One region of the Leclercia sp. G3L genome, then DNA from elsewhere that is predicted to be linked to it. Evidence: predicted binding sites of a transcription regulator. Region 1 holds the regulator's gene; each other region holds the start of a gene.
What was found. The regulator PurR, encoded in region 1, represses purine synthesis genes. The targets are predictions, from matches to a motif close to CANGCAAACGTTTGCNTG.

Region 1 (3,125 bases):
CCTGCTTATGCTTCGGCACCACGCTGGCGGCGACTACCGACCCGAGGCCAAAGAAGGCGCCGTGGTTCAGGCTGGTCAGAATACGCGACAGCATCAGGGTGGTGTAATCCGGCGAGAGCGCCGACAGGACGTTACCGACGGTAAAGATCGCCATCAGGAAGATCAGCGCATTGCGACGCCCGCGATGGGACAGCAACAGGGTCATCAGCGGCGCACCCACCATCACGCCGATGGCGTAGGCGCTGATCAGCATGCCCGCAGCGGGAATAGAGACATCTACCCCCCGGGCAATAACCGGTAGCAGGCCCATCGGGGAAAATTCGGTTGTGCCGATACCAAAGGCGCCAATGGCCAGGGCCAGCAGCGGAAAATTGATTCTCATACTTCAACTCCAGACACCGTGTCGTCAGGCGACACAGAACAATGAAGGCGAAAGCATGACACCAATCACAAAAAATGAGAAGTTAACAATTTGGCAAAAGATTTTTGCAGGGCGCGTAACAATCAGCGGAAGGAACGAGGGAGAGCTGACCTCTCCCGCATCAATCAGTGCAGTGCCGCCGTCAGACCGCTGGCAACAATCAGACTCAGAACAATAATGGTGGTAATCAGCGAAAACTTAAGATCGGTACTCATCAATTTTTCTCCTTTTAATCACCCTATTAAGAGTGAGCCTGCTCATTTTTACACAGTTCAGGGTAAAAATCTTGCTGGATTTAGATTGATATCGGTTTTTGCTCTTCCCCTTTTGGCCAAGATAAGACAAAATTCCACGCTAAATTTATTAGCGTACCGGCCATTGACCCCCTCCTGACGTCCTGTGTCGTTTTCCCGGCGTACCGCAATTCAAATTGCGCAATTAGGGCGAGTGAAGGCAAACGTTTACCTATTGGTTTTTCAGGAGCTTAGATATGGTCTGGAGTGACATCTGATGGCAACAATTAAAGACGTGGCGAAACGCGCAAACGTTTCCACTACAACCGTATCACATGTTATTAACAAAACCCGCTTTGTTGCGGAAGAGACCCGCAACAACGTCTGGGCGGCCATTAAAGAGCTGCACTACTCTCCCAGCGCCGTGGCCCGCAGTCTGAAGGTGAATCACACCAAATCGATCGGCCTGCTGGCGACCAGCAGCGAAGCGCCCTATTTCGCAGAAATTATTGAAGCAGTAGAGAAGAACTGCTTCCAGAAAGGCTACACCCTGATCCTCGGCAACGCCTGGAACAGCCTCGAAAAACAGCGGGCCTATCTGTCGATGATGGCGCAGAAGCGCGTCGACGGTCTGCTGGTGATGTGTTCCGAATACCCGGAATCCCTGCTCACCATGCTGGAAGAGTACCGCAATATTCCAATGGTAGTGATGGACTGGGGCGAAGCGAAGGCCGACTTTACCGACTCGGTAATCGATAACGCCTTCGAAGGCGGCTACATGGCCGGTCGTTATCTGATTGAACGCGGCCACCGTGAAATCGGCGTGATCCCCGGAGCGCTGGAGCGCAACACCGGGGCCGGGCGTCTGGCGGGCTTTATGAAAGCGATGGAAGAGGCGTTAATCACGGTGCCGGAAAACTGGATCGTGCAGGGCGACTTTGAGCCGGAGTCCGGCTACCGCGCCATGCAGCAGATCCTCTCCCAGAGCCCGCGTCCGACCGCCATCTTCTGCGGCGGGGATATTATGGCAATGGGTGCACTCTGTGCCGCCGATGAGATGGGCCTGCGCGTCCCGCAGGACGTTTCGCTGATCGGGTATGATAACGTGCGCAACGCCCGCTTCTTTACCCCGGCGCTGACCACCATTCACCAGCCGAAAGATTCGCTGGGTGAGACCGCCTTCAACATGCTGCTGGACCGCATCGTCAACAAGCGTGAAGAGTCCCAGTCCATTGAGGTGCATCCGCGCCTGATTGAACGCCGTTCCGTCGCGGACGGACCGTTCCGCGACTACCGCCGTTAATCCTCTCCGGGAGTCAGTACCTCTGGCTCCCGCAGCCACTCCCGGTTCATCGTTTCACTGTCTCCCAGATAATCCAGCAGCCAGGCCAGGGCCGGTGACATATCGTTTTGTTGCCAGGTCAGGCAGCACGCCGCATCCGGGAAGGGATTTTCCAGCGACAGCGCCACCCATTTGCCGCTGTCGATCCACGGACGGGCAAAGTGCACCGGCACCATCCCCACGCACAGCCCGGCCGAGAGGCAGGTGGCTGACGATTCCCAGTCCGGGGTGACGATCCGCCGCTGGTTATCCAGCAGCCAGGTGATGCGTTTCGGCAGCGAGCGGGAAGTGTCTTCGCGCACCAGCGAGGGCCAGTTGCGCAGGGTATCATCGCTGAGCGGCCCTTCCATGGCGGCCAGCGGATGATGGCTGGCGACCACGCAGATCCAGCTCAGCGTACCCATATCGCGAAACGCATAGCGCCCCCCGACCGGGATCGCCTGGGTGGCGCCGATCGCCATTTCCACCCTGCCGTCCGCCAGCGCGTCCCAGACGCCGTTAAAGACCTCCTGGGACACCCGCAGCTCGACGTCCGAAAAGTGGCGGTAAAAATCGACAATCATCTGTCGGGTACGCTCGGGGCGGACGATATTGTCCACCGCAATGGAGATATGTCCGCGCCAGCCGTTGGCAATCTGCTGGCACTGTTCGCGGGTGATCTGCATTTTTTTGATAACAGACCGTCCCTCTTTCAGAAACCACATCCCGGCAGGGGTAAGCTCCACGTCACGGTGACGCCGCTCAAACAGCGGCACCGCCAGCCACTCTTCCAGTTGACGCACGGTGTAGCTGATGGCGGACGGAACGCGATGCAACTCCTGCGCGGCTCCGCTGAAGCTGCCGTTACGGGCGACGGCATCCACCACTTCAAGAGAATATTCTGACCACATTTTCTGCCTGCAAAATTTTTGAATGCAACCGCCAAATATTAGCGTTTCACAAGCGGGTTTGCACTCCCTACACTCAGCGGCTACCCAAACCTGCGCCCAAACGGAGAATAGAACAATGACACCCGGGAAAGGATTTTTAGTCTGGCTCGGCGGCTTAAGCGTGCTGGGCTTCCTCGCCACCGATATGTACCTGCCTGCCTTCTCGATCATGCAGGAGGATCTGCAAACCCCGGCGGCGG
Region 2 (3,125 bases), 2.0 Mb from region 1:
CCACAACGCCAGGTGAACACCAGCATGGTGCTGGTGCCGGGCAGTATTCTGGACGTTAACCCGGTCCCGCACGGCGATCTTATTACCCTGACCTATCATTCGGCGGCGCTAAAGTCGGAGCGTCAGCTGTTCGTCTGGACGCCGCCGGGCTACAGCGGACAGGGGAAACCGCTGCCGGTACTCTACTTCTATCACGGCTTTGGTGATACGGGACGTTCGGCTATCGATCAGGGGCGCATCGCGCAGATTATGGATAACCTGCTCGCGGCCGGAAAGATTGCCCCGATGCTGGTGGTGGTGCCGGATACCGAAACCGACGCCGCCGGCATTGTGCCTGAAACCTTCGTGCCGAACGAGCGACGCAAAGCCTTCTATCCGTTGAATGCCCAGGCTGCCGATCGGGAGCTGATGAACGACATCATACCGCTCATAAGCCAGCGGTTTAATGTGCGTGATGATGCCGAAGGACGTGCGCTGGCGGGGTTGTCCCAGGGCGGCTATCAGGCGCTGGTCTCCGGGATGAACCATCTTGAACGCTTTGGCTGGCTGGCCACCTTTAGCGGCGTCACTACTACCAGCGTACCGGATGCGGGCGTCAGCGCGCGGCTCAACGATCCGCAGGCCATCAATAAGCAGCTACGCAATTTCACCGTTGTGGTAGGTGAAAAAGATGCCGTGACGGGCAAGGATATCGCCGGGCTGAAGCAGGAGCTTGAGAAACGCCAGATTAAGTTCGACTATCACGAATATCCGGGTCTGAATCATGAGATGGATGTCTGGCGACCGGCCTATGCGGACTTCGTCCAGAAACTGTTTAAATAGCAAAAAGCCGTAAAGCGAGTCGCTTTACGGCTTATCAGGCTTAGCGGGTGATATTCCAGCCGCGCGCTTTCCACAGTTCCGGCAGCTGGGCCAGGTCGGTAAAGGTCGTCACCTTCGGATGGTCCAGCGGTGGGTTGTGCGGATCGGCGCAGAAGTAGAATACCTCCATGCCTGCGGCGATCCCCGCCTGCGCACCCGCGCTGGAGTCGTCCACCAGAATGCAGTTCTCCACGTTGACGTTCATCGCCTTCGCGGCATGGAACATCATGGCCGGATCGGGTTTCCAGCGCTGGATATCGTAGCCGCTGTACAGTTTTTCCGGGAAATGGTGCAGCATCTGCAGCTTGCCAAGAGAGTGCTGCATTTTGCTCACCGGGCCGTTAGAGACCACACACATCGGCACCGCCATTGAATCCAGCAGGGTGCTGGCACCATTGATCGCTTCCAGTTCGGAGTCGAAGAGGCGTGCGACCTCGGCGCGGTAAACAGGCTCCAGATCCGCTTTCGCGAGGCTGACGCCGTGTTCGGCGTTAATGATGTCGATGATTTCGTAGAGCTTCACGCCCTTAAAGCGTTTAAACGTCTCTTCGAGATCGAGCGTGATACCAAATTCCTGGAACATGGTGACATACGCCCGGGAACAGATGACCTCACTGTCGACCAGCGTACCATCGCAGTCGAAAAATACTGCATCAATCTGAGACATGCATTTCCCTTTCTTAACAAGTTTAACGTTTACGTGCTGCATAACGTTGAGACGCAATCGTTGCCGTATAAGCAAATTCAATGAAAAAAAGTGCCTCTCAACCGCCCCTATTGTCGCATTTTGGTATAGGATAGCGACGAATTTTCCCTCCTTGTTCGGAAATAGATGATGAGTCAACAACACACTACCCAGTCTTCTGGCACGGGTTTGCTTGAGCGCGTGTTTAAACTGCGCGAACACGGCACGACGGCACGCACCGAAGTGATCGCCGGTTTCACCACCTTCCTGACGATGGTCTATATCGTTTTTGTGAACCCGCAAATTCTGGGCGTTGCTGGCATGGATACCAGTGCCGTCTTCGTTACTACCTGCCTTATCGCCGCCTTCGGCAGCATCCTGATGGGGCTGTTCGCTAACCTGCCGGTTGCGCTGGCACCGGCGATGGGTCTGAACGCCTTCTTCGCCTTTGTGGTGGTCCAGGCGATGGGCCTGCCGTGGCAGGTGGGGATGGGCGCTATCTTCTGGGGTGCCGTCGGTCTGCTGATCCTGACCATTTTCCGCGTGCGTTACTGGATGATTGCCAATATCCCGGTCAGCCTGCGCGTGGGCATCACCAGCGGAATCGGCCTGTTCATCGGCATGATGGGGCTGAAAAACGCTGGTGTGATCGTGGCAAACCCGGAAACTCTGGTCAGCATCGGTAAACTGACCTCCCACAGCGTGCTGCTGGGCGTGCTGGGCTTCTTCATCATCGCGATTCTGGCCTCCCGCAACATCCACGCGGCGGTGCTGGTTTCCATTATCGTTACTACCCTGCTGGGCTGGATGCTGGGCGACGTGCACTACAGCGGCATCGTCTCTGCGCCGCCGAGCGTGACCACCGTGATTGGCCACGTCGATCTGGCGGGCTCGCTGAACCTGGGTCTGGCCGGGGTGATCTTCTCCTTTATGCTGGTGAACCTGTTTGACTCCTCCGGGACGCTGATTGGCGTGACCGACAAAGCCGGTCTGGCGGATGAGAAGGGCAAATTCCCGCGCATGAAGCAGGCGCTGTTCGTGGACAGTATCTCTTCCGTCACTGGCTCCTTTATCGGGACCTCGTCCGTGACCGCCTATATCGAATCTTCTTCCGGGGTGTCGGTCGGTGGCCGTACCGGTCTGACCGCGGTAGTGGTTGGCCTGCTGTTCCTGCTGGTGATCTTCCTTTCACCGCTGGCGGGCATGGTACCGCCGTATGCCGCCGCCGGTGCGCTGATCTACGTGGGCGTGCTGATGACCTCCAGCCTGTCGCGCGTGAAGTGGGACGACCTGACCGAAGCGGTTCCGGCGTTTATTACCGCGGTGATGATGCCGTTCAGCTTCTCTATTACCGAAGGGATTGCGCTGGGCTTTATCTCTTACTGCGTGATGAAGGCGGGCACCGGACGCTGGCGTGAAATCAGCCCATGCGTGATGGTCGTTGCGCTGCTGTTCGTGCTGAAGATTGCGTTTATTGATGCCTGATAAACAGAAAGCCCCCTCCCTGTGGGAGGGGGTCGGACTGCTTACGCTTTAACCCGCTGAATATACTTCCCAAACGCGCTCAGCTGACCGGTCA
Region 3 (3,125 bases), 1.9 Mb from region 1:
ATGGAATTATTCATTCCGGCACGCGATGTGCTGGCGCAGAGGACTCTCGGTTGGGTCGCTCGCTAAGGAGTAAACAAAGTGCAGAATGTTGATGTTGCCATTGTCGGTGGCGGAATGGTAGGACTGGCGCTGGCCTGCGGTTTGCAGGGCAGCGGTCTGCGCGTGGCGGTACTGGAGCAGAAACAACCTGAGCCTGTCGCTTCCGATGCGCCGCCAGAACTCCGGGTCTCGGCGATTAATGCCGCCAGTGAAAAGCTGCTGACCCGCATCGGCGTCTGGTCAGAAATTGTCGCCCAGCGTGCGAGCTGCTACCACGGGATGGAAGTGTGGGATAAAGACAGCTTCGGGCATATCGCTTTTGATGATGAGAGCATGGGCTACAGCCATCTCGGCCATATCATCGAAAATGCGGTGATTCACCATGCGCTGTGGCAGAAAGCGCAGCAGTGTAGCGACGTCACGCTGATTGCCCCCGCGCAGCTGCAGCAGGTGGCCTGGGGCGAAAACGACGCCTTTATCACCCTGCAAAGCGGCGACATGCTGACCGCGCGCCTGGTGGTGGGGGCCGATGGGGCAAACTCCTGGCTGCGCAACAAAGCCGACATTCCGCTGACGTACTGGGACTACCGCCATCATGCGCTGGTCGCCACCATCCGCACTGCGGAGCCGCATCAGGCCGTGGCCCGACAGATTTTCCATAACGATGGCATCCTCGCCTTCCTGCCGCTCAGCGATCCGCATCTCTGCTCGATTGTCTGGTCGCTTTCCCCCGAGAAGGCCCAGCAGATGCAGGAGGCGTCCGCCGACGAGTTCAATCAGGCCCTGTGCGTGGCCTTTGATAACCGGCTGGGGCTCTGCACCGTCGAAAGCGAGCGTCAGGTATTCCCGTTAACCGGTCGCTATGCGCGCCAGTTTGCGGCGCATCGTCTGGCGCTGGTGGGCGACGCGGCGCACACCATCCATCCGCTGGCCGGGCAGGGGGTGAATCTGGGCTTTATGGACGCCGCCGAGCTGGTAAATGAATTGCGTCGTCTGCATCGTGACGGCAAAGATATCGGGCAGCATCTTTATCTGCGCCGATACGAACGCAGCCGTAAGCACAGTGCCGCCATGATGCTGGCGGGCATGCAGGGGTTCCGCGAACTCTTTGCCGGTGCCAACCCGGCGAAAAAACTGCTGCGCGATCTCGGCCTGAAGCTGGCTGATACCCTCCCGGGAGTGAAACCGCAACTCCTGCGTCAGGCGATGGGGCTTAACGATCTCCCGGACTGGCTCCGTTAAAATACACTGCATCCTTCAAGCTGCCTCTGCGTTGGCTGCGTCTGCTCACCCCAGTCACTTACTTATGTAAGCTCCTGGGGACTCTCAGACTTGCCGCCTTGATGCAACTTGAATGACTTTGTGTATTGACCCCCGTCACACTTTATTCTGTCGGCCTGTGGGTCGGCAGAATTCCCTCGTTTGAAATAATCTAATTTCACCGACTTTTTCGCATTAGATTAACTAATCTGGCTGTTTTTATGTTACGGAAATTTCGCGCATTTTTCCGCAGTAAATATCATCCTGTGCTAAATCCCATCTTATCTACTTTGCTTTTGTGCGGAACGATTCGCATTTTTATAGTGAATAACTCTGTACGCTTTGCTGGCATTTTTGACCATAAGCTAATGTGATGGCCCATTCTGCCTTATGGTTAACCACCGTTTTCGGTGGTAAGTTCAGGTAAAAGAGAACGTTTGCGTCGGCGTCCGGGAGCGATGCCGATGCCGGGTTTTATGGTGGATTTTTCAGCATAAAACGCAAGACAGCCCAGCTTATTCAACGAGGAAAAGATGGCTCAACAGACGCCTTTATACGAACAACACACCTTATGCGGTGCGCGCATGGTCGATTTCCACGGCTGGATGATGCCGCTGCATTATGGTTCGCAGATTGATGAGCATCATGCGGTGCGCACCGATGCCGGTATGTTCGACGTCTCGCATATGACCATTGTCGATCTGCACGGTAGCCGCACCCGGGAGTTTCTGCGTTATCTGCTGGCAAACGACGTGGCGAAACTCACGAAGCCCGGCAAAGCGCTCTATTCCGGCATGCTGAATGCCTCTGGCGGCGTGATTGACGACCTGATTGTGTATTACCTCACCGAAGATTTCTTCCGCCTCGTTGTTAACTCCGCCACCCGTGAAAAAGACCTCGCCTGGATCACCCAGCACGCTGAACCTTACGCCATCGACATCACCGTGCGTGATGACCTGTCGCTGATTGCGGTGCAGGGGCCGAACGCGCAGGCGAAAGCCGCGTCCCTGTTCACTGATGAGCAGCGCCAGGCCACCGACGGCATGAAGCCGTTCTTTGGCGTGCAGGCGGGCGATCTGTTTGTCGCCACCACCGGCTATACCGGTGAAGCGGGCTATGAAATTGCGATGCCAAACGAAAAAGCGGCCGATTTCTGGCGTGCGCTGGTGGAAGCGGGCGTTAAGCCGGCAGGTCTGGGCGCGCGCGATACGCTGCGTCTGGAAGCCGGGATGAACTTGTACGGCCAGGAGATGGACGAAGGCGTCTCTCCGCTGGCAGCCAACATGGGCTGGACCATTGCGTGGGAACCGGCCGATCGCGACTTTATCGGTCGTGAAGTGCTGGAACAGCAGCGTGAGAAGGGCACCGAACAGCTGGTTGGCCTGGTCATGACCGAGAAGGGCGTGCTGCGCGGCGAGCTGCCGGTGCGTTTCACCGATGCCAATGGCAACCACTGCGAAGGCATTATCACCAGCGGCACCTTCTCCCCGACGCTGGGTTACAGTATTGCTCTGGCACGGGTGCCGGCGGGTATTGGCGAGACTGCCGTGGTGCAGATCCGCAACCGCGAAATGCCGGTCCGCGTGACCAAACCGATTTTTGTTCGCGCCGGTAAGCCGGTCGCCTAATTATTTTTATCAGGAGAAATTCAATGAGCAATGTGCCAGCAGAACTGAAATACAGCAAAGAACACGAGTGGCTGCGCAAAGAAGCCGACGGCACTTACACCGTCGGGATCACCGAACATGCTCAGGAGCTGTTAGGTGACATGGTCTTCGTGGATCTGCCGGAAGTGGGCGCGACCGTCACCGCGGGCGACGACTGCG
Region 4 (3,125 bases), 240 kb from region 1:
TTCGCTTTGTCGATCAGATAGGCTGGGCGGCGCTAATGGTCGGCATTGCCCTGGGGCTGCGCCAGTTCGTTCAGCAGGGGCTGGGGGTGTTTGGCGGCGCAATTGCCGACCGCTTCGGCGCTAAACCGATGATCGTCACCGGTATGCTGCTGCGGGCGGCGGGGTTTGCCACCATGGCGATCGCCCATGAACCCTGGCTGCTGTGGGTCTCCTGCTTTATCTCCGGTCTTGGCGGCACGCTGTTCGACCCACCGCGCACGGCCTTAGTGGTCAAACTGATCCGCCCTCAGCATCGCGGACGTTTTTTCTCCCTGCTAATGATGCAGGACAGCGCCGGGGCGGTGGTGGGCGCGCTGCTGGGCAGCTGGCTGCTACAGTATGATTTTCGTCTGGTCTGCGCCACGGGCGCGGTGCTGTTTATCCTCTGCGCGGCCTTCAACGCCTGGCTGCTGCCCGCCTGGAAACTCTCCACCGTCAAAGCGCCGGTGCGTGAGGGGCTGGATCGGGTCTGGCGCGATAAACGCTTTATCACCTATGTGCTGACCCTGGCGGGCTATTACATGCTGGGAGTGCAGGTGATGCTGATGCTGCCGATCATGGTTAACGATGTGGCGGGCTCCCCGGCGGCGGTCAAATGGATGTACGCCATTGAGGCCTGTCTCTCCCTGACCCTGCTCTACCCCATTGCCCGCTGGAGCGAGAAACGATTCCGCCTCGAGCACCGCCTGATGGCGGGCCTGCTGCTGATGTCCCTGAGCATGCTGCCCATCGGGATGGTGAGTTCTCTGCAGCAGCTGTTTATGCTGATCTGCACTTTCTATATCGGCTCGATTATTGCCGAACCGGCCCGCGAAACCCTGAGCGCCGAGCTGGCCGACCCGCGTGCGCGGGGCAGCTATATGGGTTTCAGCCGACTCGGGCTGGCGATTGGCGGTGCGCTGGGGTATGCCGGGGGCGGCTGGTTGTTCGATGCCGGAAAAGCCTTCCACCAGCCTGAGCTGCCGTGGGTGATGCTGGCCTTAATCGGCGTGATCACCTTCTTTGCGCTGGGCTGGCAGTTCAGCCATAAACGCCGCGTGCCCGGCATGCTGGAGCCTGGCGCCTGATCGATACCGCAGACGGATATCAGTTTTTTCTGCTGGTCTGACTCACTCTCCCCTGACATACTGGCGCGTCAGGATTGAAGCGCTGACATTATGTCGAGGAAAACCATGAAGAAGATCGTTATTGCCACTGCGTTGATCGTCAGCGGCCTGCTGGTTGGTTGTAATCAGCTCACCCAGTACACCGTCAGTGAACAGGAGATCAACCAGGCACTGCAAAAGCGCAATAACTTTGCGAAAGATATTGGCGTTCCGGGCGTGGCGGATGCGCATATTGTCCTGAGCAACCTTGCCAGCCAGATTGGCCGCGAGGAGCCGAATAAAGTGATGCTCTCCGGGGATGCCAGCCTGGACATGAACTCGCTGTTCGGTAGCCAGAAAGCCAATATCAAACTGAAATTAAAAGCGCTGCCGGTCTTCAATAAAGATCAGGGCGCCATCTATCTGCAGCAGATGGAGATCACCGACGCCGTGGTGTCGCCGGACAAGATGAAGCCGGTTCTGCAAACCCTGATGCCCTACCTGAACCAGTCACTGCAGAATTACTTTAATCATCAGCCGGCCTACATCCTGAGCGAAGATAACAGCAAGGGTGAAGCGCTGGCGAAAAAATACGCTAAAGGCATCGAAGTGAAGCCGGGTGAGATTGTTATCCCCTTCGTCGATTAACCTCCAGGGCGCTCCGGCGCCCTTTTTTTTGCGGAAAAGAGTGCAAACGAAAACGTTTCCCCCTATCCTTTGTGTCCGGCAAAAATCATCTCACTCAGCCGGAGCCTATCCATGACTGCACCATCCCAGGTTTTGAAAATTCGCCGCCCAGACGACTGGCATATCCATCTTCGCGATGGCGATATGCTGAATACCGTCGTGCCTTATACCAGTGAAATCTATGGCCGCGCGATTGTTATGCCAAACCTGGTGCCGCCCGTCACCACGGTCGATGCGGCGATTGCCTATCGCCAGCGCATTCTTGACGCCGTGCCTGCCGGTCACGATTTTACCCCGCTGATGACCTGTTATCTGACCGACACGCTCGATCCTAATGAGATTGAACGCGGCTTTAACGAAGGGGTCTTTACTGCCGCCAAACTCTACCCGGCCAACGCCACCACTAACTCCAGCCACGGCGTGACCAGCATTGATGCCATTATGCCGGTGCTGGAGCGTATGGAGAAACTGGGGATGCCGCTGCTGGTGCATGGCGAAGTGACCCATGCCGAGATCGATATCTTCGACCGTGAAGCGCGCTTCATCGACACCGTGATGGAGCCGCTGCGTCAGCGCCTGCCGGGTCTGAAAGTGGTGTTTGAGCACATCACCACCAAAGATGCAGCCGAGTACGTGCGCGATGGCAACGAGCTTCTGGCTGCCACCATCACCCCTCAGCACCTGATGTTCAACCGCAACCACATGCTGGTGGGCGGCGTGCGCCCTCACCTCTACTGCCTGCCCATCCTCAAACGCAATATCCACCAGCAGGCGCTGCGTGAACTGGTCGCCAGCGGCTTTGAGCGCGCCTTCCTCGGCACCGACTCCGCCCCGCACGCCCGTCATCGCAAAGAGGCCAGCTGCGGCTGTGCAGGCTGCTTTAACGCCCCTACGGCGCTGGCCAGCTATGCCCAGGTGTTTGACGAGATGAACGCCCTGCAGCACTTTGAGGCCTTCTGCTCCCTGAACGGCCCTCGCTTCTACGGCCTGCCGGTCAATGAAACCTTCGTTGAACTGGTACGCGAAGAGAGCAGCGTGGTGGATTCTATTGCGCTGACGGATGACACCCTGATCCCGTTCCTCGCGGGTGAAACCGTGCACTGGACGGTAAAACGCTAAAAATTGTTGGCCCCCTGTTGTAAGTTCAATAATATAACTGTATAAATAACCAGTATATTACACAGGGGGCAACTATGCGTATCGAAGTGACCATTGCCAGAACAACTGCTTTGCCTGCCGGCGCGCTGGATGCGCTGGCGGGTGAATTATCCCGCCGTATAAATGACTCCTTCCCCGAACGCGAAGGTGCTGTCA

Region 2: a site for PurR is predicted at 1,579-1,596, ahead of LRS40_RS06855 (NCS2 family permease). Genes of this name have one in related genera too.
Region 3: a site for PurR is predicted at 1,726-1,743, ahead of gcvT (glycine cleavage system aminomethyltransferase GcvT). Genes of this name have one in related genera too.
Region 4: a site for PurR is predicted at 1,818-1,835, ahead of pyrC (dihydroorotase). Genes of this name have one in related genera too.

The regions. Positions count from the first base shown of each region.
Region 1 covers NZ_CP088265.1:3,944,381-3,947,505, forward strand. Annotated here, with positions in the region: gene LRS40_RS20375 (MFS transporter) at 1-382, opposite strand, end outside; gene LRS40_RS20380 (YnhF family membrane protein) at 547-636, opposite strand; gene purR (HTH-type transcriptional repressor PurR) at 932-1,957, shown strand; gene punR (DNA-binding transcriptional activator PunR) at 1,954-2,886, opposite strand; gene punC (purine nucleoside transporter PunC) at 3,002-3,125, shown strand, end outside.
Region 2 covers NZ_CP088265.1:1,149,807-1,152,931, reverse strand. Annotated here, with positions in the region: gene LRS40_RS06865 (esterase family protein) at 1-822, shown strand, start outside; gene yieH (6-phosphogluconate phosphatase) at 863-1,528, opposite strand; gene LRS40_RS06855 (NCS2 family permease) at 1,697-3,031, shown strand; gene LRS40_RS06850 (NADPH-dependent FMN reductase) at 3,073-3,125, opposite strand, start outside.
Region 3 covers NZ_CP088265.1:2,012,306-2,015,430, forward strand. Annotated here, with positions in the region: gene ubiH (2-octaprenyl-6-methoxyphenyl hydroxylase) at 1-66, shown strand, start outside; gene ubiI (FAD-dependent 2-octaprenylphenol hydroxylase) at 79-1,281, shown strand; gene gcvT (glycine cleavage system aminomethyltransferase GcvT) at 1,833-2,927, shown strand; gene gcvH (glycine cleavage system protein GcvH) at 2,951-3,125, shown strand, end outside.
Region 4 covers NZ_CP088265.1:4,179,632-4,182,756, forward strand. Annotated here, with positions in the region: gene mdtH (multidrug efflux MFS transporter MdtH) at 1-1,106, shown strand, start outside; gene LRS40_RS21605 (lipoprotein) at 1,212-1,772, shown strand; gene pyrC (dihydroorotase) at 1,884-2,930, shown strand; gene dinI (DNA damage-inducible protein I) at 3,005-3,125, shown strand, end outside.